Regions from separate parts of the Paenibacillus sp. FSL F4-0100 genome, predicted to be linked through region 1. Evidence: a T-box and tRNA genes for the amino acid it is inferred to sense, from the RefSeq annotation. Region 1 holds a T-box; the other regions hold tRNA genes.
What was found. A T-box is a leader RNA that pairs with one kind of tRNA and senses whether it is charged. The one in region 1 lies ahead of metG (methionine--tRNA ligase), so its partner is inferred to be a tRNA-Met.
Positions count from the first base shown of each region.

Region 2: it encodes a tRNA-Met, which carries the amino acid that the T-box ahead of metG (methionine--tRNA ligase) is inferred to sense. The anticodon was not compared.
Region 3: it encodes a tRNA-Met, which carries the amino acid that the T-box ahead of metG (methionine--tRNA ligase) is inferred to sense. The anticodon was not compared.

Region 1 is NZ_CP150303.1:2,537,736-2,547,447, forward strand. Features, by position in the region: gene MHH48_RS11160 (sensor histidine kinase) at 1-307, shown strand, start outside; gene MHH48_RS11165 (response regulator) at 285-1,070, shown strand; gene nagZ (beta-N-acetylhexosaminidase) at 1,170-2,810, shown strand; gene MHH48_RS11175 (copper amine oxidase N-terminal domain-containing protein) at 2,966-5,695, shown strand; gene MHH48_RS11180 (Fur family transcriptional regulator) at 5,926-6,396, shown strand; gene yidD (membrane protein insertion efficiency factor YidD) at 6,393-6,650, shown strand; T-box leader at 6,777-7,036, shown strand; gene metG (methionine--tRNA ligase) at 7,125-9,113, shown strand; gene MHH48_RS11195 (zinc ABC transporter substrate-binding protein) at 9,324-9,712, shown strand, end outside.
Region 2 is NZ_CP150303.1:6,626,805-6,636,516, reverse strand. Features, by position in the region: rRNA gene MHH48_RS30300 (23S ribosomal RNA) at 1-2,223, shown strand, start outside; tRNA gene MHH48_RS30295 (tRNA-Asn) at 2,379-2,454, shown strand; tRNA gene MHH48_RS30290 (tRNA-Ser) at 2,460-2,551, shown strand; tRNA gene MHH48_RS30285 (tRNA-Glu) at 2,568-2,642, shown strand; tRNA gene MHH48_RS30280 (tRNA-Val) at 2,819-2,894, shown strand; tRNA gene MHH48_RS30275 (tRNA-Met) at 2,982-3,058, shown strand; tRNA gene MHH48_RS30270 (tRNA-Asp) at 3,089-3,165, shown strand; tRNA gene MHH48_RS30265 (tRNA-Phe) at 3,235-3,310, shown strand; tRNA gene MHH48_RS30260 (tRNA-Thr) at 3,333-3,408, shown strand; tRNA gene MHH48_RS30255 (tRNA-Tyr) at 3,413-3,497, shown strand; tRNA gene MHH48_RS30250 (tRNA-Trp) at 3,504-3,577, shown strand; tRNA gene MHH48_RS30245 (tRNA-His) at 3,600-3,672, shown strand; tRNA gene MHH48_RS30240 (tRNA-His) at 3,718-3,793, shown strand; tRNA gene MHH48_RS30235 (tRNA-Gln) at 3,813-3,887, shown strand; tRNA gene MHH48_RS30230 (tRNA-Gly) at 3,903-3,977, shown strand; tRNA gene MHH48_RS30225 (tRNA-Cys) at 3,989-4,062, shown strand; tRNA gene MHH48_RS30220 (tRNA-Arg) at 4,075-4,151, shown strand; tRNA gene MHH48_RS30215 (tRNA-Leu) at 4,160-4,239, shown strand; gene MHH48_RS30210 (hypothetical protein) at 4,856-5,155, shown strand; gene MHH48_RS30205 (PspA/IM30 family protein) at 5,224-5,901, shown strand; gene MHH48_RS30200 (PspC domain-containing protein) at 5,904-6,383, shown strand; gene MHH48_RS30195 (PspA/IM30 family protein) at 6,385-7,071, shown strand; gene liaF (cell wall-active antibiotics response protein LiaF) at 7,241-7,885, shown strand; gene MHH48_RS30185 (sensor histidine kinase) at 7,927-9,000, shown strand; gene MHH48_RS30180 (response regulator transcription factor) at 8,984-9,628, shown strand.
Region 3 is NZ_CP150303.1:1,953,349-1,963,060, forward strand. Features, by position in the region: rRNA gene MHH48_RS08490 (23S ribosomal RNA) at 1-1,043, shown strand, start outside; tRNA gene MHH48_RS08495 (tRNA-Asn) at 1,199-1,274, shown strand; tRNA gene MHH48_RS08500 (tRNA-Ser) at 1,280-1,371, shown strand; tRNA gene MHH48_RS08505 (tRNA-Glu) at 1,389-1,463, shown strand; tRNA gene MHH48_RS08510 (tRNA-Val) at 1,599-1,674, shown strand; tRNA gene MHH48_RS08515 (tRNA-Met) at 1,762-1,838, shown strand; tRNA gene MHH48_RS08520 (tRNA-Asp) at 1,870-1,946, shown strand; tRNA gene MHH48_RS08525 (tRNA-Lys) at 2,079-2,154, shown strand; tRNA gene MHH48_RS08530 (tRNA-Gly) at 2,196-2,270, shown strand; tRNA gene MHH48_RS08535 (tRNA-Arg) at 2,275-2,351, shown strand; tRNA gene MHH48_RS08540 (tRNA-Leu) at 2,394-2,473, shown strand; tRNA gene MHH48_RS08545 (tRNA-Pro) at 2,482-2,555, shown strand; gene MHH48_RS08550 (BofC C-terminal domain-containing protein) at 2,703-3,416, shown strand; gene ruvC (crossover junction endodeoxyribonuclease RuvC) at 3,631-4,134, shown strand; gene ruvA (Holliday junction branch migration protein RuvA) at 4,131-4,748, shown strand; gene ruvB (Holliday junction branch migration DNA helicase RuvB) at 4,783-5,790, shown strand; gene MHH48_RS08570 (SpoIID/LytB domain-containing protein) at 5,848-7,938, shown strand; gene queA (tRNA preQ1(34) S-adenosylmethionine ribosyltransferase-isomerase QueA) at 7,944-8,975, shown strand; gene tgt (tRNA guanosine(34) transglycosylase Tgt) at 8,996-9,712, shown strand, end outside.

The DNA of each region.
Region 1 (9,712 bases):
ACTCGGTAATGTCATTATTCGGGTCGAGGATAACGGACTCGGCATGACCGCTGAGCAGTTGTCCATGTTTGAATATATGGTGTCCGAGGATAACGGATCCGAACAGACGACGTTGCAGAATCTCAAAGTGAACCAGGAACGACGGGGACTTGGGCTGCGGAGCGTGGCTGACCGACTTAGAATTCAGTACGGGGATTATTACGGTCTGTTTATATGCTCAAGCCGCCCCGGCGGCACCGTTATACAATGCGTCATACCCAATTATGACAGGGGGGAAGGGCAGCATGTTGAAGGCATTATTAGTTGATGATGAGGCTCCCATCCTGAACAATCTCAGCAAGGTTCTGCCTTGGGAAGAGATGGGCATGAAGGTTGTCGGACTTGCCCGAAGCGGGATGGAAGCACTTGAAGTAGCGGATCAGTACAACCCGGATCTGATCCTGTGTGATATCCGGATGCCCGTCATGGACGGACTGACCTTTATAACGAAGATTCGGGAGAAAGGAAGCCGGGCGGAGATCTTTTTGCTGACGGGATATCAGGAGTTTGAATATGCCCGGGAAGCAATTAAGCTGGGCGTCAAGGATTACATCAGCAAGCCAATTCATTACGGGGAACTCGAGATGAAGATTCGTGATATCGGGGAGGAAATCCGCAAGAAGAGGGCGAAAGAGAAGTATTACAGCACCGTTTCGCTTATTGATGAGGCTCCGAATCCCGAAGCCGTAAAGAAAACGCCGGAACAATTGGTAACGTCTGCTCTGGAGTATATCAATACCCATATGGGGCAGGATTTGGGGATTGAGGAGCTTTCGGAGCATCTGGGCATCAGCTCCAGCTACTTCTGTTTATTGTTTAAGAACCATGTCGGACTCACCTTTGTGGAGTACTTGACGAGACAGCGGATGGAGGCAGCCAAGTTCCTGCTGGTGAACAGCGATAAGAATATCGCTCAGATCGGCTCCTTCGTCGGTTATCATGAGCGGCGGTATTTTACCAAGGTATTTCAGAAGGCTACCGGCATGACGCCATCCGAATTCCGGGAAATGTCCGGAGAGGCAACGGTATAGGTTTTGATAGGACCCATGCAGGCTGCTAAAGTCATCACTAGATCAATCCCGCCTGGCTTGCAAAGTCCTTTAAATTGATAGAAGGTAGGTATGAAATCAATGAAATGGACGGCAGCAGATTTATCGTTAGAACAAAAGGTAGGACAAATGTTTATATGCGGCTTCAACGCGCTGACGCCGAATGAGCATGCCAAGATACTGATTGAACAATATCAGGTCGGGGGCATCTGCTATTTTCGCCGGAATGTGAAAACGCTGCCTCAGCTTGCCGAACTGTCGGAGTCCTTACAGCAGCTCGCATCGGACAGCCAGAAGTTCCCGCTTCTGATCTCGATTGATCAAGAGGGCGGTATGGTTGCGCGAATTGATCATGAAGGCATCAGCCGCATTCCGGGGAATATGGCGCTTGGAGCAGCGGGTAGCGCGGAGGATTCGTACAGGGTAGCACAAATCGGGGCACGCGAATTGCGTTCACTTGGTGTAAATATGAACTTCGCTCCTTGTCTCGACGTGAACAACAATCCTCGTAATCCGGTCATCGGCGTGCGTTCCTTCGGCGAAGATCCTCAAGCTGTTGCCGCTCTTGGGACTGCGGCAATGAAGGGATACCAGGAAGAAGGTGTATCCGCTACGGCCAAACACTTCCCGGGCCATGGCGACACCAGCGTCGATTCTCATCTCGGGCGGGCTTCTGTACCGCATGATTTGGAACGGCTCCGCAGCGTGGAATTGTATCCGTTTGCGCAAGCGATCCAGAACGGCGTGGACGCCATCATGACGGCTCACGTCAGTTTCCCGGCGATAGAGCCGAGCGATCTGCCGGCGACGCTCTCTCATGCCGTGTTAACGGGTTTGCTGAGGGAGGAGATGGGGTTTGAAGGTCTGATCATAACGGACTGCCTTGAGATGCACGCAATCTCCAAAGAGTACGGGATTCCGGAGGGCGCGATACGCGCGATCGAAGCGGGTGCGGACTGCGTACTGGTCAGCCATAATCTATCTGAGCAGACGGCCGCGATTACGGCCGTCATTGAGGCTGTCCGCAGCGGGAGACTCCCGGTAGAGCTGATCGACAAGGCTGTAGATCGGATATTGGCGCTTAAGCAGCGTAATGCAAAGCTCGCTGAGGAGCTTCCGGTCTACCCGATTGGCGAGGTTGCGGAAGAGACCAAACAATTGCTGGCTCAAATTGCAGGCAGAGGAATCACGCTGGTGAAAGACGAAGGGCAGCTGCCTCTTAAGCCGGAGCAGGCCGTTGCGGTGATCTGGCCTGAGCTGCTTCAGGCAACCCAGGTGGATGAAGCATGGAGCAAGAGCTACACCTTAGGGGATGCCTTGAGAAGTTACGGGGTTCAGGCAGACGATCTGCGTGTCGGAACGGATATGTCTGATGAAGAGGTAGAGCAAGCCGTTAAGGCAGCTGAAGGATATAAACAGATTGTAGTAGCTACGTACACCTCCGAGAGCCGTCTTCCCGCCGGCCAGCAGAAGCTGGTGAACAAGCTGGTTGAACTTGAGGATGTGGCACTTGTTATCGTCGCTACCCGTAATCCCTATGATATCAATGATCTTCCGCCGGTTCCGACGTATTTGTGCAGCTACGAGAACACACCTTATTATATGAATGCAGCCGCGGGTGTCTTAATAGGACGGGTTACGCCTGAGGGCAAGCTCCCGGTAGGAATCAGCGAGATTTATCCGCTTGGCTGGAGCGGTAATCAGGACTATGTCAATAATTAAATAAGGGTTGCTCAAACCGGAGCCTTCCTACCCAGGAATGCTCCGGTTTTCCTATTTTCCAGCCTTTTCTGAGCAACTTTTCGGGAAAGTCCGCGTCTAATAGTATGTCCAATAGAGGCAGACAGACTATACTGAGAGTTTTAAAGGAGTAGAGAATGAATTTCAAGAGAATCTCGATGATTACAGTCCTTGCCGCGGCCCAGGTATCCATGGCATTTCCCGCGGCAGCTGAATCACCGGATATTACAGCTCCGGCGCTAAATAGCCAATCAGCGCTGCAGTCCCCGGTGGAAGGACAAAGCCAGCAGAGTGGAGAACAACAGACGGACTTGCAGCAAGCGGAGGAAACATCAGCAACGCCAAAGGAAACATCTTCTGATTCAGTCGAAGGTACGATTAGCGATCCGAATGCCGAACCTTCTGCACCCAATGAACAGCAGGAGGATACGGAAAACGATCCTTCCGATAATGAGGTTTCAGAGAACGAAGAGGGCAGCCCATCCGGAGAGCCCGAAGTCAGTACTTCCAATGTTTCGGCGAATGAACTTGTACTGATGATGAACAGCAATGTGATGTACCATAACGGCAAGAAATACAAAGCGGGTCAGCCGATGGCTGTGAAGCAAGGGGTATCCTATGTCGCCATTCGCGCCATGGTTGAACGTGCAGGACTGAAGCTGTCTTACGATAATAAAACGAAGGAAACCATCATCCTTAAGGATGGTAATGAACTTCGGTTTACGACAGGAAGCAGCAACTATAAAGTCAATGGACAGGTACGTTCGATGAAAGGCCCTGCCTACCAGAGCAACAATGTGTTTATGGTTCCGTTAACCGCGATCACGCAAGCGCTTGAAATTCCATACCAGGTGAACCAGCCCGAGAAGAAGGTTATTCTCGATCTATCCGGTATGGGCAGCGGCAACGGTAATGGTGAACAGCCAGGCGGAAATAACGGTGGGGGATCTGGCAGCGAGGTTCCGAATATACCGAATCTCGGGCCCAATGACCTCATCTTGATGATGAACAGCAACAAGATGTATCAGAACGGGAAAGCGTATACGGCAGGTCAGCCGATGGCAGTTAAGAACGGCGTATCCTATGTTGCCATTCGCTCCCTCGTTGATCGTGTCGGCCTGAAGCTGACCTATGACGGAAAGACTAAGGAAACGATTATTATCCGCGGTAACGATGAGCTTCGTTTTAAGACGAACAGCAGCGTTTACACCGTGAACGGGGTCAGAAAATCGATGAAGGGACCGGCTTACCAGTCCAACAATACGTTCATGGTGCCGCTGACCAGCATTACGCAGGCGCTGGACATCACCTATCGGGTGGACCAGCCGAATAAGCGGGTTATCCTTAGCTTGAGCGCAAAGCCCGTAGCTTCCTTCACGGTGCAGCCTGGTGAGATCCTCGCCGGACAAACAACGGTTACGTATAAGACAAATGCCTATTCGCCGACGGGCCTGGCTATTGTTGACGAGCATTGGGAAGGCCGGGAAGAGATTTTTGACGAACCCGGCGTGCATACGGTTTCCTACTCGGTACAGGATTCCAGCGGGGAGTGGAGCGACCCGTATATATTGAGCATTCAAGTATCCGCTCCGAATACGCCGCCTGTTGCCATGTTCGAAACGGATAAACAGGAATATAAGATCGGTGAGAAAATAACGTACATGAATATGAGTTATGACAACGATCCTGGCGATGAGCTTACGTATAAGTGGGAAAACAACGATCAGGCCTTTTTTACGGCAGGACCGCATAAAGTGCTGTTGATTGTTACTGATAAACATGGAGCGACCAGCTCATACGAGAAGATTATCAACGTAACGAGCGAAGTATTGTATACGCGTGATCAATTCAATCAATTGTTTACGGGCATCGGCGACAAATACACCTTTGACGGATCCGCTGTGCCGACATGGAATCTGATGCCGATTACAAGAAGCTCCGAACCTTATCTGTTGATTCGCAGCAACTCTCCGGAAACCGTCTATCAAGAGGGTATCGTCTACCGCGAGGTCGGCAATGCCAGCACGCGATTCATGATCCACCACTTGAACGCAACCGGGAAGAACATGAAGATGTACGTCGTCGCCACTAACATCAACACCATGACAGCGCGTCTGACAACCGAGTATACGGGAATAGGCGGTCCGATTAATATACCGACTGCCACGGGAAAAGCAGCTGTTCAGCGCTACCTCGAGTCTATGCAATCAGCTGATTCATTCAAGACGATCTCGCTCGCGCCTGGGGAAAGCCGGGTCATTCTGCAAGACTTGAGCGCGCAAACCTTGAAGAATCAGCAGGTGCTGTCCATGTTTGCTGATCTCTATTCGGATTCACCGATCCGGTATGATGTCATCATGATTGATGAAGCCAAAGATCCGATTCAAAAGCTTCCTTACCTGAAGCTCCATCCGAGCGATGGCGTTCATAACCGGGGAACGTACCCGGACTCGACACGGATCATTGAATCCCATGATCTGGTTGGCAACACGCCTACCCGTCTAGCGCTCGGTGACAAGACAAACGATCCGAATCTGGAAGGGTATGACGGCATTAACGGTTCATATCAATCCAATGCCGGGAACTTTGGTGTGCTTTACAAAATCAAGCTGCACCGCGTAGCGCCCAATACGCTGATCACGCTGAATCCGCGTGGAGGCAAGTACATGGGTGCGCTGATGGTGAACGGAACTATCATTCAGACGCCGAATACAAGCGGAGGCGCTATATCTGCACCGAATGAAGCTGCCGTTCTCTATCGTACGGGGAATTACGAGCAGACCGTGGAAATCCTGTTTACGGCGGCGCCGGGAAGCAGCTTGCCAATCAACTTCCTGTTCCAGCCGCTTCCGCAAGTGAAGAACTAATCCATTATTTATTCATAACAAAGGGACAGCCTTACAGCCAGCACATGGTTAGGGTTGTCCTTTTTGTTGGCTGATATAAAGGGAGCTCGTCAAATACCAAGCGTTTCGCGTCCCAGCGGCGCAGTACCTTGCAGGGGTTTAGTCTATCCACAACCGCTTTCATTGACGCTGTCTTATTTTTCAGGCATTATAAGGAGAGAGTATCTTCAAGTAGAGGAGGTTACCTCCGTATGCTTACGACGGAACAGATCATCGACGCCATGTCGGAACATGGGCTGCGCATTACCGATCAGCGCAAGACGCTTGCCAAATTGTTTGGGGAACATCCTGGATATTTGACGGCCAAGGATGTGTACGAATATATGGGCCGGAAGTACAGCGGTTTGAGCTTTGATACAGTGTACCGGAATCTTCGGGTATTGTACGAGCTCGGTGTATTGGAGCAGGTAGTGTTCGAGGAAGGCATCAAGTTTCGAGGACGATGCAGCGAAGAGCATCATCATCATCACATGATTTGCCTGCAGTGCCAGAAGACGTACCCGATTACGTTTTGCCCGATGCAGCTGACCGATGCACCGGATGATTTCCAGGTGGTTCAGCATAAGTTCGAAGTGTTCGGCTACTGCCGGGACTGCGGCAAGGACAATACCGATAAGGAAACTTCACCAGCCAGTGGAGGAAAGCGGGACAGCCGGGTATGAGCACGGCACGTAGGGTAGTGAAGGTGCCGATACACTTCTATCGGAAATTCATTTCTCCGTTGAAACCGGCGACTTGCCGATTCTACCCGACCTGCTCAGCCTATGCACTGGAAGCGATTGAGGTACACGGCGCGCTGAAGGGCTCCTGGCTGGCGGCCAAGCGAATAGCAAGATGCCATCCGTTTCATCCAGGCGGCATTGACATGGTTCCACCGCGCAAGGATAAGGTGTCGTCTTCATTGACAGAGAAATAGCGTTTTTGGGGCATCCTAATCGATACGAAGCGGAATGGCATGCTGTCTTTGGACATAGCAATCCCACGGAACGCGACTCACCTTGACACACCGCAGCCCGTTTGATTAAAATGTAAGAAATTATAGGTATATCCGAGGAAGAGATAAGTACGAAAAGCTTGCCTTGAACAGAGAGCCGGAGCAGCTGGAAACCGGTCTTGGCGAATTTCGGAAAATGGTCTTGGAGGATCCGCTTTTGAGCGCTGCAGTCCGGGTAATAAGGCTGCCGTAAAGAAGCGGCGTGAGCCAGCGTTAATGGACGGCCGGATGACGGCAGATGAGCCTGTTACCCGTAAGGGGACAGGGAATTTGGGTGGTAACACGTGAGAACAACTCTCGTCCCATGGGGACGGGGGTTTTTTGCTGTTTACTGCTGTTTTTCAATAAGAGATTACTTGGTACAAACAATCAATTTCACGGTAAAGGAAGGTTACTATGGCAGACAAAAAGACGTTTTATATTACAACGCCAATCTATTACCCAAGCGACAAGCTGCATATCGGCCATGCTTATACTACGGTGGCCGGCGACGCCATGGCTCGTTACAAACGGCTTCGTGGATACGATGTCCGTTATTTGACGGGGACCGATGAGCACGGACAGAAGATTGAACGCAAAGCGGCGGAGGCTGGGAAAACCCCGCAGCAGTTCGTTGACGACATTGTGGCAGGCATCAAAGACCTGTGGAAGAAGCTGGACATATCCAACGAAGATTTCATTCGCACAACGGAGCAGCGCCACACCAAGGTTGTGCAGGAGGTATTTGAACGTCTGCTGAAGCAAGATGACATCTACAAGGGTGAATACGAAGGCTGGTACTGCACGCCTTGTGAGTCGTTCTTCCTGGAACGTCAGCTTGTCAACGGCAACTGTCCGGACTGTGGCCGACCAGTAGAGCTTGTGAAGGAAGAGAGTTACTTCTTCCGCATGAGTAAATATGTGGACCGCCTGCTCCAGTATTACGAGGAGAATCCTGATTTCATTCAGCCGGTATCCCGCAAGAATGAGATGATCAACAACTTCATTAAACCGGGTCTTGAGGATCTGGCTGTGTCCCGGACGACCTATGAGTGGGGCGTGAAGGTGAAGAGCGATCCAAAACACGTGATCTATGTGTGGATTGACGCACTCCTGAACTATATAACGGCACTCGGATACGGTACGGAGGACACCAGCCTGTATGACAAATACTGGCCGGCCGATGTTCACCTGATGAGTAAGGAGATCGTCCGTTTCCATACGATCTATTGGCCGATTATTCTGATGGCGCTCGATGTTCCGCTTCCGAAAAAGGTGTTTGCTCACGGCTGGCTGCTGATGAAGGACGGGAAAATGTCCAAGTCCAAGGGGAATGTGGTCGATCCGGTTACGATGATTGACCGGTATGGTCTCGATGCGCTTCGTTATTACCTGCTGCGTGAAGTTCCATTCGGAGCGGACGGCACCTTTACGCCGGAAAGCTTCGTGGAACGGGTGAACTCCGACCTGGCCAATGACTTGGGTAACCTGTTGAACCGTACCGTGGCCATGGTCGATAAATATTTTGACGGAGTCGTTCCGGCTTTCTCCGCTGGCGTAACGCCGTTTGATGAAGCGATCGAGGAAGCAGCTAAGTCGGTTTATGAGAAAGTCGAAACCGCTATGGAGAATATGGAATTCTCGGTTGCGCTGACGGCGATCAGCCAGTTTGTCAGCCGCAGCAACAAATACATTGATGAGACACAGCCATGGACGCTGGCCAAAGACGAGAGCAAACGAAATGAACTGGCATCTGTCATGAGTCATTTGGTGGAGACGCTCCGTGTGGCATCGATCCTGCTGCAGCCGTTCCTGACCCGTACGCCGAAGAAAATGTGGGATCAGCTCGGTCTGGCGGAAGGCGAATGGACGAATTGGGAAAGCGGACGCCAGTTCGGAGCCATACCGGCTGGAACGAAGCTTCAAAAGGGCGAGCCGATATTCCCACGCCTGGATACAGAGCAGGAAGTGGCTTACATCGCAGAGGCGATGACAGGCGGTACGAAGGCCGCCCAGGAGGAACCTACGACCTCGGCAGCAGCTTCGTCCGCCGAAAGCACGGAGGAGCCTGTAGAGCTTAAAGAGGAAATCGGCATTGAGGATTTTGCCAAGGTCGAGCTGCGCGTAGCGCAGGTAATCGCTGCTGAGCCGGTTAAGAAAGCAGATAAGCTGCTCAAACTGCAGCTTGATCTCGGATTTGAGCAGCGGCAAGTGGTATCCGGCATTGCGAAGTTCTACAAGCCGGAGGAATTAGTCGGACGCAAAGTGATTTGCGTAACGAACTTGAAGCCGGTGAAACTTAGAGGTGAAATGTCGCAAGGTATGATTCTGGCTGCCTCCCACGGCGACCAGCTGACGCTTGCAACGGTGCCGGATGGCATGCCTAACGGCGCCGTTGTCAAATAAAAAGCTCTCTCATTGAATTAAGTCGCGATAGACGGTGTACCCTGTTAAAGGGTACGCCGTTATTTTTTCCTTTAATACGGGGGATATAACATCTCTATTGAAAATTAATAGTAATTTTTACGATTTGGTTGACAATGATGTTTGCCTGCTCTTATAATCTTGTTAGTAAAGATTACGATTAATTGAACGGAGCGGATATGGGAGATGAACATGAACAAGAGAAAGAGAGAAAGTAAACTTAATAGTTGGACCTGGAGTGTAACCTCTATATTGTTGGCGGTACTCATCCTGTCGGGGTGCGGAAGTAAATCTGGCGGCAGCATTGTCGAAGGCAAGGTAAACGTCATTACGACCTTTTATCCAATCTATGAGTTTACGAAGGAAATTGGCGGGGACGACGTCAATGTTGTAAATCTTCTGCCAACGGGTGTGGAACCGCATGATTGGACACCGCGCAGCCAGGATATCGTGAATACTTCCAAGGCCCAGCTGTTTCTCTATAACGGTGCCGGATTGGAAGGCTGGGTACCTGGGTTTCTGAAGGGACTTGATAAAGATACGCAAGTTAAGCCGGTTGAAGTCAGTCACGGGATCAAGCT
Region 2 (9,712 bases), 3.6 Mb from region 1:
CGGAGAAATTCCAATCGAACTCGGAGATAGCTGGTTCTCCCCGAAATAGCTTTAGGGCTAGCCTCGGAATTGAGAGTCGTGGAGGTAGAGCACTGATTGGGTGCGGGGCCCGCAAGGGTTACCAAGCTCAGTCAAACTCCGAATGCCATAGACTTATATCCGGGAGTCAGACAGTGAGTGCTAAGATCCATTGTCAAAAGGGAAACAGCCCAGACCATCAGCTAAGGTCCCCAAGTGTGTGTTAAGTGGGAAAGGATGTGGAGTTGCACAGACAACCAGGATGTTGGCTTAGAAGCAGCCACCATTTAAAGAGTGCGTAATAGCTCACTGGTCGAGTGACTCTGCGCCGAAAATGTAACGGGGCTAAACACACCACCGAAGCTATGGCTTGAATCGACTTCACTGCTTCTTTGAGGTAGTGAGACTGAGATGAACATTTTTGTCAGACTTGAGATGAAATCAAGGATGACCAAATGCTCTCAGGGGATAAACACACTTCGAAGGCGGAGTGAAGTCGATTCAGGGGTAGGGGAGCGTTGTGTATGCGTTGAAGGTGTACCGTAAGGAGCGCTGGAGAGTACACAAGTGAGAATGCCGGTATGAGTAACGAAAAGATCAGTGAGAATCTGATCCGCCGAAAGCCCAAGGTTTCCTGAGGAAGGCTCGTCCGCTCAGGGTAAGTCGGGACCTAAGGTGAGGCCGAAAGGCGTAATCGAAGGACAACAGGTTGAAATTCCTGTACCACCGTAAACCGTTATGAACGATGGGGTGACGCAGGAGGGTAGTGACGCGGACTGATGGATGTCCGTCCAAGCAGTGAGGCTGATGTGTAGGCAAATCCGCACATCGATAAGGCTGGGCTGTGATGGGGAGTGAAAATTATAGTAGCGAAGGTCATGATCTCACACTGCCAAGAAAAGCCTCTAGTCAGGTGAAGGTGCCCGTACCGCAAACCGACACAGGTAGGCGAGAAGAGAATTCTAAGGCGCGCGGAAGAACTCTCGTTAAGGAACTCGGCAAAATGACCCCGTAACTTCGGGAGAAGGGGTGCCTCGGTAGGGTGAATAGCCCGAGGGGGCCGCAGTGAAAAGGCCCAAGCGACTGTTTAGCAAAAACACAGGTCTGTGCGAAGCCGTAAGGCGAAGTATACGGGCTGACGCCTGCCCGGTGCTGGAAGGTTAAGGGGAGCGGTTAGGGAGTAATCCCGAAGCTGTGAACCGAAGCCCCAGTAAACGGCGGCCGTAACTATAACGGTCCTAAGGTAGCGAAATTCCTTGTCAGGTAAATTCTGACCCGCACGAATGGCGTAACGACTTGGGCGCTGTCTCAACGAGAGATCCGGTGAAATTTTAATACCTGTGAAGATGCAGGTTACCCGCGACAAGACGGAAAGACCCCATGGAGCTTTACTGCAGCTTGATATTGGATTTGGGTACGATCTGTACAGGATAGGTGGGAGCCTTTGAAGCATGAGCGCCAGCTTGTGTGGAGGCGACGTTGGGATACCACCCTGATCGTATCTAGGTTCTAACCTGGTACCGTAATCCGGTACGGGGACAGTGTCAGGCGGGCAGTTTGACTGGGGCGGTCGCCTCCTAAAGAGTAACGGAGGCGCCCCAAGGTTCCCTCAGAATGGTTGGAAATCATTCGAAGAGTGCAAAGGCATAAGGGAGCTTGACTGCGAGACCTACAAGTCGAGCAGGGACGAAAGTCGGGCTTAGTGATCCGGTGGTACCGCATGGAAGGGCCATCGCTCAACGGATAAAAGCTACCCTGGGGATAACAGGCTTATCTCCCCCAAGAGTCCACATCGACGGGGAGGTTTGGCACCTCGATGTCGGCTCATCGCATCCTGGGGCTGAAGTAGGTCCCAAGGGTTGGGCTGTTCGCCCATTAAAGCGGTACGCGAGCTGGGTTCAGAACGTCGTGAGACAGTTCGGTCCCTATCTGTCGTGGGCGTAGGAAATTTGAGAGGAGCTGTCCTTAGTACGAGAGGACCGGGATGGACGTACCGCTGGTGCACCAGTTGTTCCGCCAGGAGCATGGCTGGGTAGCTACGTACGGAAGGGATAAGCGCTGAAAGCATCTAAGCGTGAAGCCCCCCTCAAGATGAGATTTCCCAATTCGTAAGACCCCTTGAAGACCACGAGGTAGATAGGTTGGAGGTGGAAGTGCAGCAATGCATGGAGCTGACCAATACTAATCGGTCGAGGGCTTATCCAAAAAACACCCCAAAAAGTGAAGCGAAGCTTTGAAGCAACGCCGAATACTTTCCGGGGACCCCGATATTGCATGGGGGAAATGCTACGGATTCTAAAACACGCAAATTCGTTTCGTATCTAGTTTTCAGGTGATCAATCACTTGAATTAAATATTGTTCCCTGATAGCTCAGTTGGTAGAGCACTCGACTGTTAATCGAGTTGTCACAGGTTCGAGTCCTGTTCGGGGAGCCACTTATGGAGAGGTGTCCGAGTTGGCCGAAGGAGCACGATTGGAAATCGTGTAGGCGCCAAAAGCGTCTCGAGGGTTCGAATCCCTCTCTCTCCGCCACTATTATTTCAAGCAAGGCCCGTTGGTCAAGGGGTTAAGACACCTCCCTTTCACGGAGGTAACAGGGGTTCGAATCCCCTACGGGTCACCACTTTCTTTATTGCATCAGGGGATGAGAATCCCGTCGGTTCGTCGGAGGATAACTTCGTAAGTATAGGCTTCGCAGTCTCGAACGAAGTGAGAGTATCCCCTACGGGTCACCAATTTCTTTTGAAAAACACTTGCTTCTTATATCAGATTTTGGTATGATTAAAGTCGCTTTGTTATGGAGGCTTAGCTCAGCTGGGAGAGCATCTGCCTTACAAGCAGAGGGTCGGGGGTTCGATCCCCTCAGCCTCCACCATGATTTATCCCCAAAAAGTGAAGCTCATGCTTCGCAAGTAATTCCGATTACTTTTCGGGGAACCCATACAAGCAACCCTTTTAATGACGCGGGGTGGAGCAGTTCGGTAGCTCGTCGGGCTCATAACCCGAAGGTCGTAGGTTCAAATCCTGCCCCCGCAACCAATTTATATCGCGATAGCGATAATGCCTCATGGAACTGTGGTGTAGAGGCCTAACATGCCTGCCTGTCACGCAGGAGATCGCGGGTTCGAATCCCGTCAGTTCCGCCATTATTTATAACTTTGGGATGAGATGAGTATCCGATATTGGGTTCCGTCAAAGTTCGCGAAGAGCTTTAAGGCTCGGTAGCTCAGTCGGTAGAGCAGAGGACTGAAAATCCTCGTGTCGGCGGTTCGATTCCGTCCCGAGCCACCATGTACGTTTTATAACTTTATATGCCGGTGTAGCTCAATTGGTAGAGCAACTGACTTGTAATCAGTAGGTTGGGGGTTCAAGTCCTCTCGCCGGCACCATTCTGGAGGATTAGTGAAGTGGCTAAACACGGCAGACTGTAAATCTGCTCTCTTCGAGTTCGGTGGTTCGAATCCATCATCCTCCACCAGTTTTTAGGGGCATAGTTTAAAGGTAGAACAACGGTCTCCAAAACCGTTGGTGTGGGTTCAATTCCTGCTGCCCCTGCCATTGAATATTTATAATGAACTTGGCGATCGTGGCGAAGGGGTTAACGCACCGGATTGTGGTTCCGGCATTCGTGGGTTCGAGACCCATCGGTCGCCCATTATTTCATTATGATTATTCTCTAAAAAAACTATTACATTATGGCGATCGTGGCGAAGGGGTTAACGCACCGGATTGTGGTTCCGGCATTCGTGGGTTCGAGACCCATCGGTCGCCCCATAGTTTTTTTAAAAAATGTTGGGGATTAGCCAAGCGGTAAGGCAACGGACTTTGACTCCGTCATGCATAGGTTCGAATCCTATATCCCCAGCCATTGATTTTTATGTTTGCGGACGTGGCTCAGCGGTAGAGCATCGCCTTGCCAAGGCGAGGGTCGCGGGTTCGATTCCCGTCGTCCGCTCCATTTTTATTTCTGGCGCCATAGCCAAGTGGTAAGGCACAGCTCTGCAAAAGCTTTATCCCCAGTTCGAATCTGGGTGGCGCCTCCATAACAAAACTATGTGCCCTTAGCTCAGCTGGATAGAGCGTTTGACTACGAATCAAAAGGTCAGGAGTTCGAATCTCTTAGGGCACGCCATAAAGTAAGCCGGTGTGGCGGAATTGGCAGACGCGCGCGACTCAAAATCGTGAGGGAAACCGTGGGGGTTCGAGTCCCTTCACCGGCATCATCCAAAAGGAATGTAGACTATAAACGTCTGCATTCCTTTTTTCGTTGCATCTACATCGATAGCTTCGTTGCTCGGTAGCAGCTAAGCTGAAGATCCGTTACTCTTCATGATAAAAGGCTAATCTTGATGAGCTTAAGTGTTATGTCACTTCATTTTATTACTCGCAAGCAATACACCTTAATCCTATGCAAACTTCTGAGATGCAACCTCCTTAGATCAATCTCATTTCCTTTACTATGCTATCCTTCTTCATGATTTTCATATTCGGCCCCATGCTTCATCCTACCGCTACCTTAACCTACCGTTCCACGGGCTTTACTACTATCACCTTAGAGCTGAAGCTATACTCATCAAACTAAACTAACATTAGAAACCACGTCTCTTTATTAGGTAAAACAAAAGCAAGGATACCGGAGGATTCATCCACACAGGTCAGCTTATCGAATCATTGATCCAGTGCAGGGTTGGACGCAGGTCTATAGGAGGCCCCGCCTTAGGTCTAGGTGCAAAAACCGTCCCCAGGCCGTTTTAGTTAAACTCGAAATTACCTAGAATAGAGTCATAAGGTTGAACAAATGAAACAACGATCAAACAACAGAAAGGCGGTGTATAAATGAGAAATTCAAAAGGAAATGGAATGAGTATCCTGTTGATTGGTGTAGGGATCTTGGTTCTCCTGGGAGTATTCGGTCCTCTGCTTGGATGGTTGTTCAGTCTTGTAATTCCAATCCTGATGGTCGCTTTGGGATACTACGGGATCCGGAGAGGTAACACCTTGATGGGATGGGTTATTCTCGGTATCGGTGTGATCTGGTTGATGGGTAAACTGTCTTGGCTGATCGGTCCGATCCTTGGAATCATCTTGATCATCTACGGGGTGTCCCGATTGAAGAATGGTAGACCCCGTTATTGATAAAAACCACTACATTAAATAACATGCAAAAACAACAGATCATGATAGATGAGGAGGGCTAAGCGAATATGAGTGTTTTCCGGCGGATAAGAGACATAACCGTAGCAACATTGAATGAAAAGCTCGAGCAGAGCCAGGATCCGGTTCGATTGATCGACCAGTTCCTACATTCAACCAGACAGGACATTGCTGAGGCTGAGAAGCTGCAGCAGCAATGTCAAGTACATTCCAGACAGCTGAAGCAGCAGGTGGATCAAGCAGAAACCATGCGATATAAACGCGAAGAGCAGGCACTGCTTGCACTGAAGGCCGGTGAAGAACATCTTGCCAAGCTGGCATTGCAGGAGAAGCTGATCTATGAGGAAAAGATTGAACAGTATCAAGGCCTGTTGTCCTCAAGCCTGGAATCGTTAAAAGAAATCGAGGAGCAGCTCGGCGAGCTGCGGATGGAATATCAGACGGTATACAGCAAACGTCAGTATTATGTTGCCCGAGTGGAAACCCTTCGTCTTCAGCAAAAAATGAATGAACGTACAGGCTCCTATGGCGGCGGTCCTGATGTACCGAAGATGTTCAATCGTCTCGAAGACCGTATCAGCGACTGGGAACTGGAAGCCAGAAGTCTTCGCGATTTACGCCGCATGGGGCAGGAATACATGGATCAGGCTGGTGAAACAGTCTCCACTGTATTGGAAAAAGAACTTGCCCGCCTGAAGCAAAAGCTGAATAACAGCGGAAAGGAGTAACCATGACTAGATTGTACCGTTCCACCCGAGACAAGATGTTCACAGGGTTGATCGGCGGTATATCCGATCATTTCGGAGTCGAATCTACCCTACTTAGAATCATATTTGTAGTCAGTATCTTTTTCACAGGCGGTACAACGCTGTTGATCTATCTGATTGCATCCCTTGTAGTACCTAAGGAGCCGTACTATCACGATCCGTATGGTCCACAGGGAAGACATGGTGGCGGATACCGTTACAACGATCATCCGGGCCCGGGACCAGGCTACAACAGCTATAACGATGCTTATGGACGTCAAGGCTATCCTAATGAGCATGGAAGTTTTGGCCCCAAATATGACCGTCCCAATGGCACAAGAAACAACGCGTCTGCGGATTCCGATCTGGATGCGATGATGAAGGATATTGAGAGAAAAGCAATGCAAAAAGAAATCGAAGAATTGAAGAAAAAACTTTCGAACTATGAGAAGGGAGATAAATAACATGGGAGTATTTAAAAGAATTAAGGATATGACGAAAGCATCGGTGAATGAACTGCTGGATAAAGTAGAGGATCCAATCGTAATGTTGAACCAGTACCTGCGCGACATGGAGGCAGAAATTCATGAAGCAGAGGTAACAGTAGCGAAGCAAATGGCTAACGAGCGTCGTATGAAGCAGCGCGTCGATGAGGCTGTGAAGATGGCGGCACAACGTGAAGCTCAAGCTGAATTGGCTCTTAAAAATGGTCAAGAAGAAGTGGCTCGCAAGCTGCTTGAAGAAAAAATCTATTTCGATCAAAAAGAAACCGAGTACGTGGAATTGCACCTGCAATCCGAGGCTCAAGCGAAAGAACTTGTAGCTCAGCTGCATGAAATGAAAGACGAGTTCTACAAAATGCGCAACAAGCGCAATGAGCTTGTAGCTCGCGCTCAAATGGCTAAAGCGAAGAAGCAAATGTCTCAAGTGAGCAGCCTGCATACGATCGAAAGCGGTAGTGCTTCGATGGGCTTCCACCGCATGGAGGAAAAAATCATGCAACTGGAAGCAGAAGCTGATGTGCTTCGCGCCCCATACCGTCCTAACAATGCAGTATACACAAGCCCAGTGGATGCTGAGAAGCAATTGAAAGTTGATGAGCAGCTGCAAGCTTTGAAAAACAAAATGGGGAATTCTTCGAAGTCCGAGTAATTCCTTAACAAGTCAGCAAAATAAGATTAAACCGTATTCGAACACCATGTTCATATGATATGCTATACGAATGAGATTGTCGTATAGTACAGGCAAAGCCATACAGTGGAGAACGTCTCACTGCTATGGCTTTTCCGAGCTTATATCTTGGTCATCAAGGAGGTGCGACATGGACAGAAACCGCTGGATAGCAGTTGGTTTAATCAGCTTGGGTTTTATTATGCTTTTCGGCCGATGGTTTGGTTTCTTCACCATTGTCGCCCTGTTACTCATGTTCGCAGGTGTCCTTCAGATCAGACAAGGCCATTTGAAGAAGGGATACATTCTGCTCGGAGTAGGTGCCGTACTGCTGCTGCTGGAGCATCTCATGTTGATTATCGGCATCAGCTTGATATCACTAGGTATTTTTTATGGCAAGTCCAAGCGAGCCCATACCACGACAAAGTACGTTCAGAAGCAGAACTTTATGTCTAACTTTGATTGGGACCGGACTCCATGGGTGATGCGCAGTCTGAGTGTGTGGCATGTACTTGGAGAAGCGGATGTGGATCTGTCCCTGGCGCTTCCGGAGGAACGCCAAACGGTCCTTATGTTCCATGGAATGCTGGGGGATATTGATCTGATGATCCCGGACTATTATGGGGTGGAGATCGAAGCCTCGATCCTGTTTGGCTCGATTCATATGGACGACCGGAAGGAAACCGGCATATTAAACCGCGTGCGGTATATATCACCCAATTACGAGGCCAGTGAATATAAAGTGAAATTTATTGTTTCCTATTTAGGCGGAGATTTGAATATAAAAATGACATAATAAACGTATGTCTTGTGTAAACCATTCAGGAGGGTTGCCCCGTGGAAACGGAAAAGAAAGCAAATATGATTACCCGAAGTATGCGTGAGGGGACCCTTCTGGGATTGGTTGTCATGCTCGTTGTCCTATATTTATTATATACATATGGTTATCTTCAACCATTCGAGACGTGGAAGAACCGGATCGAAGCCGGCATCACTCTGGTATTGCTGCCGATCGGGCTGGGTGCGATCTATGGCTTCTTCCAGGGATACCGGGTAAAACGACGAGTTGATCTTGTAAGGGAAACACTGGTGAACTGGGAAAAAGGCAGCCTTACGGACGTGATGCCGGACATCGGCGAAGACGAAGTGGGACGGCTTGGAGAACAGCTGGTGAAGATCAGCAAACGCTGGGAGGATCAGGTTTCATCTTTGCAGCGGTTATCTACGAATAACGCCCAGCTTGCCGAGCAGGCCAGGGTAACAGCAATTGTGGAAGAGAGGCAGCGTCTGGCGCGCGAGCTTCATGATGCGGTTTCTCAGCAGCTGTTTGCCATCTCGATGACGGCAACCGCTGTGGGTAGGACATTGGATAAGGATTTTGACAAAGCGCAGCGCCAGGTGGCTCTGATTGAGGAAATGTCGGCTGTGGCCCAGTCCGAGATGAGAGCGCTTCTTCTTCATCTGCGGCCTGTTTATCTCGAAGGGAAAGCACTGGAGCAAGGGCTGAAGGATCTGATCAAGGAATTGCGGATTAAAGTACCTATGGAAATTACGTTTGAGATGGACGATGACATACATTTGCTTAAAGGGATCGAAAATCATCTGTTCCGTATTATCCAGGAGGCCATGTCGAACACCCTCAGACACTCGAAAGCGGAGAAAATGGACATCCGGATTCACCGCAGGCAGAATACTGTTCGAGTAATGCTGCGGGACGATGGGATCGGATTTGAATTGGATGACAAGAAACAGACTTCCTATGGTCTATCGACGATGCAGGAACGGGTGACGGAGATCGGGGGCTCGGTACAATTCATAACAGCACCGGGTAAAGGGACTCGAATTGAGATCGTTGTGCCACTTATAAATGATGAACGTAAACGGGGGGATGTAGATGGAAACGCCGATTAAGGTGCTGCTGGTGGATGATCATGAGATGGTCCGGATCGGTTTAGCGGCTGTGCTTGGTACAGAGGACGGCATCGAGGTGGTTGGTGAAGCGGGCAGCGGCGAGGAAGGGATACGCTTAGCGCAGGAATATCATCCTGATGTGGTGCTGATGGACTTGGTGATGGACGGAATGGATGGAATCGAGACGACGCGCCAATTGATGAATCAGTTTCCGAATCTTAAGGTCATTGTACTGACCAGCTATCTGGACGATGAGAAGATGTATCCGGTTATTGAAGCAGGTGCGTTCAGTTATTTATTGAAGACATCCCGTGCTTCTGAAGTAGCTGATGCTATACGTGCAGCCGCACGCGGGCAGTCGGTGCTGGAGTCGCAGGTTGCCTCCAAGATGATGAATCGATTCCGGCATCCGCAAAATGAAGCTCCGGCGCATAACGACCTTACGGACCGGGAAATGGAAGTGCTGCGACTGGTGGCGCAGGGCAAGTCGAATCAGGATATTGCTGATGATTTGATTATAGGCATCAAAACCGTGAAATTTCATGTAACGAATATTTTAGGCAAGCTGGGGGTAGAGGATCGGACCCAAGCTGCCATCTACGCTTATAAAAATGGGCTGGCTGAGTAAGGAAGGCCAGCTCTTTTTTTATGCGACGAGCGTGACATAATCAGATCCAACATGCTAGGCGTGGTACAAAACAGTCCATGATGC
Region 3 (9,712 bases), 580 kb from region 1:
TTAAGGGGAGCGGTTAGGAGCAATCCGAAGCTGTGAACCGAAGCCCCAGTAAACGGCGGCCGTAACTATAACGGTCCTAAGGTAGCGAAATTCCTTGTCAGGTAAATTCTGACCCGCACGAATGGCGTAACGACTTGGGCGCTGTCTCAACGAGAGATCCGGTGAAATTTTAATACCTGTGAAGATGCAGGTTACCCGCGACAAGACGGAAAGACCCCATGGAGCTTTACTGCAGCTTGATATTGGATTTGGGTACGATCTGTACAGGATAGGTGGGAGCCTTTGAAGCATGAGCGCCAGCTTGTGTGGAGGCGACGTTGGGATACCACCCTGATCGTATCTAGGTTCTAACCTGGTACCGTAATCCGGTACGGGGACAGTGTCAGGCGGGCAGTTTGACTGGGGCGGTCGCCTCCTAAAGAGTAACGGAGGCGCCCCAAGGTTCCCTCAGAATGGTTGGAAATCATTCGAAGAGTGCAAAGGCATAAGGGAGCTTGACTGCGAGACCTACAAGTCGAGCAGGGACGAAAGTCGGGCTTAGTGATCCGGTGGTACCGCATGGAAGGGCCATCGCTCAACGGATAAAAGCTACCCTGGGGATAACAGGCTTATCTCCCCCAAGAGTCCACATCGACGGGGAGGTTTGGCACCTCGATGTCGGCTCATCGCATCCTGGGGCTGAAGTAGGTCCCAAGGGTTGGGCTGTTCGCCCATTAAAGCGGTACGCGAGCTGGGTTCAGAACGTCGTGAGACAGTTCGGTCCCTATCTGTCGTGGGCGTAGGAAATTTGAGAGGAGCTGTCCTTAGTACGAGAGGACCGGGATGGACGTACCGCTGGTGCACCAGTTGTTCCGCCAGGAGCATGGCTGGGTAGCTACGTACGGAAGGGATAAGCGCTGAAAGCATCTAAGCGTGAAGCCCCCCTCAAGATGAGATTTCCCAATTCGTAAGACCCCTTGAAGACCACGAGGTAGATAGGTTGGAGGTGGAAGTGCAGCAATGCATGGAGCTGACCAATACTAATCGGTCGAGGGCTTATCCAAAAAACACCCCAAAAAGTGAAGCGAAGCTTTGAAGCAACGCCGAATACTTTCCGGGGACCCCGATATTGCATGGGGGAAATGCTACGGATTCTAAAACACGCAAATTCGTTTCGTATCTAGTTTTCAGGTGATCAATCACTTGAATTAAATATTGTTCCCTGATAGCTCAGTTGGTAGAGCACTCGACTGTTAATCGAGTTGTCACAGGTTCGAGTCCTGTTCGGGGAGCCACTTATGGAGAGGTGTCCGAGTTGGCCGAAGGAGCACGATTGGAAATCGTGTAGGCGCCAAAAGCGTCTCGAGGGTTCGAATCCCTCTCTCTCCGCCAGCAAGGACTGCATATATGGCCCGTTGGTCAAGGGGTTAAGACACCTCCCTTTCACGGAGGTAACAGGGGTTCGAATCCCCTACGGGTCACCACTATCTTTATTGCATCAGGGGATGAGAATCCCGTCGGTTCGTCGGAGGGTAACTTCGTAGGCATAGACTTCGCAGTCTCGAACGAAGTGAGAGTATCCCCTACGGGTCACCCTTATCTTTAACAACATTCCAGACGGAGGCTTAGCTCAGCTGGGAGAGCATCTGCCTTACAAGCAGAGGGTCGGGGGTTCGATCCCCTCAGCCTCCACCATGATTTATCCCCAAAAAGTGAAGCACATGCTTCGCAAGTAATTCTGATTACTTTTCGGGGACCCCATACAAGCAACCCTTTTAATGACGCGGGGTGGAGCAGTTCGGTAGCTCGTCGGGCTCATAACCCGAAGGTCGTAGGTTCAAATCCTGCCCCCGCAACCAATTTTATATCGCGATAGCGATAATGCCTCATGGAACTGTGGTGTAGAGGCCTAACATGCCTGCCTGTCACGCAGGAGATCGCGGGTTCGAATCCCGTCAGTTCCGCCATTCTTATAAGCTTCAGGGATGAGAATCCATCATGGGTTCGTCGAAGCATCATCTTCGTTAGCATAGACTTCGCAGTCTCGAACGAAGAGAGAGTATCCCGTCAGTTCCGCCATTCTTTACTCTTAGTAATAAGAGCCATTAGCTCAGTTGGTAGAGCACCTGACTTTTAATCAGGGTGTCGAAGGTTCGAGTCCTTCATGGCTCACCATCTTTACCAAGAGAGCTTGAGACGGAATACATATTTACATTGCGGACGTGGCTCAGCGGTAGAGCATCGCCTTGCCAAGGCGAGGGTCGCGGGTTCGATTCCCGTCGTCCGCTCCATTTTGCGCCCTTAGCTCAGCTGGATAGAGCGTTTGACTACGAATCAAAAGGCCGGGAGTTCGAATCTCTCAGGGCGTGCCATTTTTTAAACTAAATTGCTTACTCTATATGAAATTTCATTGTGCCGGTGTGGCGGAATTGGCAGACGCGCGCGACTCAAAATCGTGAGGGAAACCGTGGGGGTTCGAGTCCCTTCACCGGCATTAATTAACGGGATGTAGCTCAGCTTGGTAGAGCACCTGGTTTGGGACCAGGGGGTCGCATGTTCAAATCGTGTCATCCCGATTCGAATCGAAAGACTGCTTTCAGTGTAACTGAAAGCAGTCTTTCTTTGTTATGGATTGAAAATGATGCTAATGGCAAAAGCGGAACTGAATAATTTGGCAGCTTCCCGGTCACAATATGAAAAACATTGAATAGAAGGGGATAACCTTGAGTGTTTTTCATTTCTTTAAGAAGCTGTTCAGAAAACGGTGGAGACGCTGGAGACGCGCGATTTGGCCCTGTGCAATCCTATTGATCGCAGGTATCATGATATGGACCGGCCAGAATATAAAGGATCAGATGCATAAGCTGCTCACTGCTGCATCCGACGAAACGCCACTGGCCGTAGAAACGATGCATTACTTGCAGATCGCGGATGATAAGTTGGAAGAACGCCGGCAGGATCAGAGGGAATTTATGCAGAAGCTGAATACCTCGAAGGGAAAGAAGCATGTTCATGTTCGCATCACTTATGTATGTGGCATCGAAGAGCAGGATATGGGTAAGCTTACGGCGGACGGTATTTATGAACTGATGAATAAAAATCCTTTATGGCAGGGACGCTTGGATAACAAAGGAGTAGTTTGGCTGGAGCACACCGTATCCGACCTCTCCCCCACCTGTAAGAGGCAAGCTTATATGAGTATCGATTCCAAAGGAAACTTAACGTTGTTTGATGGCCCACCGGAAGAAGAGAAAGTGATGCGGACCTTCTTTCAGCTGGATGTCGGTTCGATGGAGTCTTCTTTGCCCAAAGATGTGATCAAGCAGCTTGAAGAAGGTATTCGAATCCAAGATATGGAAGAGTATAACAGTGTTCTGTCAACCTTTAGCGATTATGCACGGGATATGGCTGAGAATGTCATGAACCCGACCCCTTAAAATTGTCCCTGCTTTGTCGCTTGGTGACTGAAAATGCTGCTGCCCGGAAATTTTCCGGGCAGTTTTTTTGCGTTGGAGGGGGATGTCAGCGGTCTCAATATAGTGGATACGTAACGGTTGCTTAAAGGATCAAAGTTTTTCCTCAACAGAGGTCGATCTTTTGTTATAATGAGAGAACGATACATATGTTCGCTTCATCAGAGGAGAGATTGGTTTGCGCATTTTAGGGATCGACCCCGGGATTGCGATTGTAGGTTTCGGGTTTGTAGATAAGGTTGGAAGTAAAGTTACACCGGTACAGTATGGCTGTATCCAGACGGAAGCCCATACACCGGATGAAGAGAGGCTGCAACACGTGTACGAAGGCATGCAGCAGCTTATTGATAAATATGAGCCTGAGGCCGTTGCTTTCGAGAAATTGTTTTTTAACCGCAACGTAACCACGGCGATGTCCGTATCCCAGGCCAGAGGAGTTCTTATCCTGGCTGCGGTCCAGCGCGGGCTCCCGATTGCAGAATATACGCCGATGCAGGTGAAGCAGGCGATCGTCGGCTATGGCAAGGCCGAGAAGAAACAGGTACAGGAGATGGTCAGGATGTTCCTGAAGTTGCAGAGCATTCCCAAACCTGACGATGTGGCGGATGCATTGGCTGTAGCGATCTGTCACGCGCATTCCTATACACTGAATTCCAAGTTAAATGAGGTATTGCGAAAATGATCGATTTTTTACGGGGACAGGTAGTCCACTTAGAGAGTGAATATATTGTATTGGATGTTCATGGGGTAGGATATCGGGTGTTCTGTCCGAATCCGTATGTTTTTGCCAAAACCGAAGGAACCATCACGGTGTTTACCCATCATCATGTCCGTGAGGATGCCATCCTGCTGTTTGGATTTCCGACACGGGAGGAACAGAAGCTGTTCCGTAAACTGATCGAAGTCTCGGGTATCGGTCCGCGTGTGGCGCTCGGCATATTGGGCGGGGGATCACCGGATCATGTGGTTTCCGCCATCTACCAGGAGAATGTATCCTTCTTAATCAAGCTTCCGGGAATCGGTAAGAAAACAGCGCAGCGCATGATTCTGGACCTGAAGGACAAGCTTGAGGGATTCGGAAATGCGAGCATGATGACAGGTCTTTTTGCCATTCAGGAGCCTGAGCCGGAAGCTGACGGCTCGGCGTGGTCTGAGGCACGTGAAGGATTGAAGGCTCTTGGTTATACGGATAGCGAGCTGGACAAGGTCTGGCTCAAGATCAAGGATTCCGGCGCAAGCGGCGAATCCGTCGATGTGCTCATGAAGCGGGCACTGCAGCAGCTATTCGCTGGTTAGATAGAGAATCGCTGCAGGAGAGGAGTTTATATAGATGGACGATCGAATTATTTCCGCCAATCTAATGATGGACGAACAGGCTGTCGAGCTTAGCCTGCGTCCACGCTATTTGGCTGAATATATAGGACAGAATCAAGTTAAGGAAAATCTCAAGGTATATATCGAAGCGGCAAAAATGCGTAACGAAGCGCTTGACCACGTGTTGTTGTACGGTCCTCCGGGACTCGGCAAAACGACACTGGCGAATATTATCGCCAATGAGCTTGGCGTTAATCTCCGTACGACTTCCGGTCCGGCAATCGAGCGACCGGGGGATCTGGCTGCACTTCTCACTAATCTGCAGGAAGGAGATGTCCTGTTTATTGATGAGATCCATCGGCTGCACCGGACGGTAGAGGAAGTGATGTATCCGGCGATGGAGGATTTTGCGCTGGATATTATGATCGGGAAAGGGCCAAGCGCACGCTCGGTACGTCTGGATTTGCCACCGTTTACCTTAATTGGCGCCACTACCCGGGCTGGATTGCTCTCTGCGCCGCTTAGGGACCGTTTTGGCGTGGTAAGCCGTCTGGAATTCTATACGGTGGACGAGCTGAGTTACATTGTGTCACGCAATGCGGATCTTTTGGAGATCGAGATATTAGGAGAGGCAGCAGAAGAGATTGCCCTGAGGTCGCGCGGGACGCCCCGAATTGCCAACCGTCTCTTGAAAAGGGTGCGTGATTATGCCCAGGTTCGAGGAGATGGCATGATAACGCCAAGCATTGCTCAGGAAGCGCTGAAAATGCTGCAGATCGATCCGATGGGACTGGACTTTATTGATCATAAAATGTTGAACGCCATGATCAAAAGCTTCCGTGGGGGACCTGTAGGTCTGGATACCATCGCGGCAACCATTGGAGAAGAAAGCCAAACCATTGAAGATGTTTATGAACCGTATCTCCTGCAGATCGGTTTCTTGCAGCGTACACCCCGGGGACGGGTTGTAACGCCCACAGCTTATCAACATTTAGGTATTCCCTTCCCTGAAGATCGTCGTTAGATTATAGAATCATTACACTCATACCAAATCCTAATAGCTACAGGAGGAAAGACTTAAATGGATAGGAACTGGACGAAATCATTATTCGGTTGGACCACCAAGGGACTCTTGTCACTGGCTGTTGCCGGAACCTTATGGAGCGCGCCTGCAGTACATGCGGCCGCTCCTTCAATAGATACGATTCGAGTTGCGATGTTTTTGGATCTGGGAAGTCAGTATAAATCAACAACCAATGCCGTTACGCTGAAATCCGCTGAGGCTCTGACGACATCGCTGCTTGTATCCGGTGCTCAGCAGACTTTGATGAGCATTCCAGCAAACCAGCAGGTCCGAATGAGTGTGGATACATACCGCGTCAAGGTGCTCGAGACCACGGATTGGAAAACGGCTTCGGAAGCGGCAAAAAAACTGGAGGCGACGAATGACAAACCGACGCTGTTTGCAGACGGCAATGTATACAAACTATATGCCGGTATGTATGGGACAGAGAAAGCGGCCGTGGACGCGGCAACGCGAACTGCGAAGACGGTAGCTGCATATCTGAATGGTCAAACGCCTTCTGTTAAAGGCGGACTGCATTTGTCTGCGGGATCGTACGGATCGGAGGCTGAGGCGGAGTCTGTACGTAAGACGTATGCAAATGCCGGCATGGATGCCTTCAATGTTGTGGTACCTAACGGAGGTGCATCCGCTTATGAGGTTTGGGTAGGCGAGGCAGCCAACACAGCCGATCTGGCTGCAGTCAGACAGGAAGCTGCTCCAATATCCGGCGCCCTCGTTGAAATGAATGCCGCAACCACGGGTCTGATGATGAGACGAGATGTAAGCCTGAACCTGGCGACTCCTCAAGAGACACAGCATTATATGTTGTCAGGTGGTCAGTCGGTTCTGCGGGTAGAAGGAAGCTCAGGTGCCGGAACGAATGTGAAGGAGCGATCGGATCGCTCCTATCGAGGCGCTTTGGAGATCGGACAAAAGAACGGTCAATTGTATCTCGTCAATGAACTGCCGTTCCAGCAGTACCTGTATTCCGTCGTTGGAGCCGAGGTGCCATCTACTTGGGGTGTTGAAGCGCTGAAAGCACAGGCTGTAGCGGCACGCAGTTATGCGCTCTTCCAAGGAAATAAGTTCGAAGTAGCCCATGTCGTGGACACAACGCTAAGCCAGGCCTATTATGGGACCGCCTATGAGTATCCAAGCATTATTCAGGCAGTGGATGCAACTGACGGCGAAGTTGTCATGAAAGATGGCAAAATAGTGGAAACCGTGTTCTCCTCCAATAGCGGAGGAATGACGGCGGACTCCACCGAGGTGTGGGGTAACCGTAACGATCTGTTTGCCGCGGTGGAAAGCACTGGAGATTCCTCATCCCAAGCAGCGCTTAAATCTTGGTATCATGTACTTCTTCCGAGTGGCGCTACAGGCTATGTACGTGAGGACAATGTGAAGGAAACCGGCAACAAAACATCGGCAGGGCTCCTCTATATGACCGTTACCGCCAAGGATACGAATGTACGCCCATTGCCATTGATCCAATCGAACGTTGAGCCTGTAGGCAAGATGAATCCAGGAGAAACGGCTGTCGTCCTTGAGAAAGTGGCGGAATCCAACAGCTATGACTGGGTTCGCGGTCCGTATACTTCGGATCAACTACTGTCCTCTCTAAAAGGAAAAACCACTAACAGCCTGCCTGCTTCTATTACTTCGCTGGATGTAACGGAGCGAGGCCCTTCTGGACGTGCCCTTACGGTGAAAGCCAACGGTCAAGTGCTGGACGTAAAATATCCGGATATGTTCCGCTCGGCTTTTAACGGACTGCCAAGCACATTGTTTGATATTGAATCGACCGGAAGTTATACTGTATTGAGCGCGAATGGTGCGGTATCAACGGTTTCAAGCGGCCAAACGATATCCGTTATCTCAGGGAGCGGTAACGGAAATGTCAAAGGTTCCGGTACCGTTGTGATGAATGGAACGGGGAAAGCACGTGTGATTGAAAGCTCTTCCGGCTTTAAATTTACCGGTAAAGGCTTAGGCCACGGACTGGGCATGTCCCAATGGGGTGCCAAAGGAATGGCAGATGAAGGGTATGATTACAAGCAGATACTCCAACACTATTACCGCAACACGACTATTACGAAGGACTGAACGACATGAATGTGGATTTGTATGATTTTGAATTACCCGAACACTTAATTGCGCAGACGCCACTGCTTGATCGAAGCTCTTCCAGGCTTCTCACGCTGGACAAAGAGAACGGATATATAAGCCATCAAACGTTTGCGGACATTATAGACAGCCTGAATCCGGGGGATACACTCGTATTAAACGATACCAAGGTCATACCGGCCCGATTGTTCGGTGCAAAGGAAGACACCGGTGCCAAAGCAGAGGTCCTTCTGCTGAAGAATATGGGGCAAGACCGGTGGGAAGCACTTGTGAAACCGGGCAAGAAGCTGAAAAAAGGGAACGTAATTTCCTTTGGGGACGGTAAATTAAAAGCGATCATTGAGGAAGAAGGCGAGATGGGTGCTCGCATCCTATCCTTTTCGTATAAAGGGATTTTCCAAGAAATCCTGGATGAACTGGGGCAAATGCCGCTTCCGCCATATATTAAGGAGAAGCTGGATGACCGCGATCGGTATCAGACCGTATATGCAAAGCATGAAGGATCTGCAGCCGCTCCCACGGCGGGCCTGCACTTCACGGAAGCTCTCCTGGAACAGATTCAGGCCAAGGGAGTAGACATCGCCTTCATTACCCTGCACGTGGGGCTGGGGACATTTCGTCCGATGTCCGTGGAACAGGTTGAGGATCATGTCATGCATGAAGAGTACTATTCCCTTTCCCAGGAAACCGCTGAGCTGCTGAATGAAACGAAGCGGCGCGGCGGTAGGGTTATCGCTGTAGGGACTACCTCTTGCAGAACGCTGGAGACGGTTGGATCGGCGCTGGAAGGCGAGCCGCTGCGTGAGAGCAGCGGCTGGACAAGCATTTTCATATATCCCGGATATGCTTTTACCGTTGTGGACGCGCTGATTACGAATTTCCATCTGCCGAAATCCACGCTGGTGATGTTGGTCAGTGCGCTGGCCGGACGCGAACACATTATGAAGGCGTACAAGGAAGCTGTTGAGAAGGAATATCGATTCTTCAGCTTTGGCGACGCGATGTTTATCTATTAATTCGGAGGTTGGTTAATACAATGGTAGCAGCTGTTACTTATGAACATATTAAAACGTGTAAACAATCGGGCGCGAGGCTCGGCAGAGTGCACACCCCGCACGGCGTGATCGATACGCCGACATTCATGCCTGTGGGAACATTGGCAACGGTAAAAACCATGAGTCCGGAAGAACTAAAAGCTATGGATGCCCACATTATATTGAGCAACACCTATCATCTCTTTTTGCGTCCTGGACACGATATTGTGAAGGAAGCGGGCGGACTGCACAAATTCATGAACTGGGACCGTCCGATCCTGACCGATAGCGGAGGCTTCCAGGTATTCAGCTTAGCAGAAATGAGAAAAATATCGGAAGAAGGCGTACATTTCCATTCCCACTTGAACGGAGATAAACTGTTTATCTCCCCAGAAGTCGCGATGGAGATTCAGAACGCCCTTGGATCTGATATTATGATGGCTTTTGATGAATGCCCGCCTTATCCTGCGGAGTATGAATACGTTAAACAATCCACCGAGCGGACCTCTCGCTGGGCTGAACGCTGCCTTAAGAGCCATGCCAGACCGGAAGACCAAGCCCTATTCGGCATCGTTCAGGGAGGCATGCATGAGGATCTGCGCCGTCAGAGCGCCCGTGATTTGACTTCCATGGATTTCCCGGGTTATGCTATTGGTGGACTTAGTGTGGGAGAATCGAAGCAGCTTATGTATGAAGTACTGGATTACACGGTGCCCTTG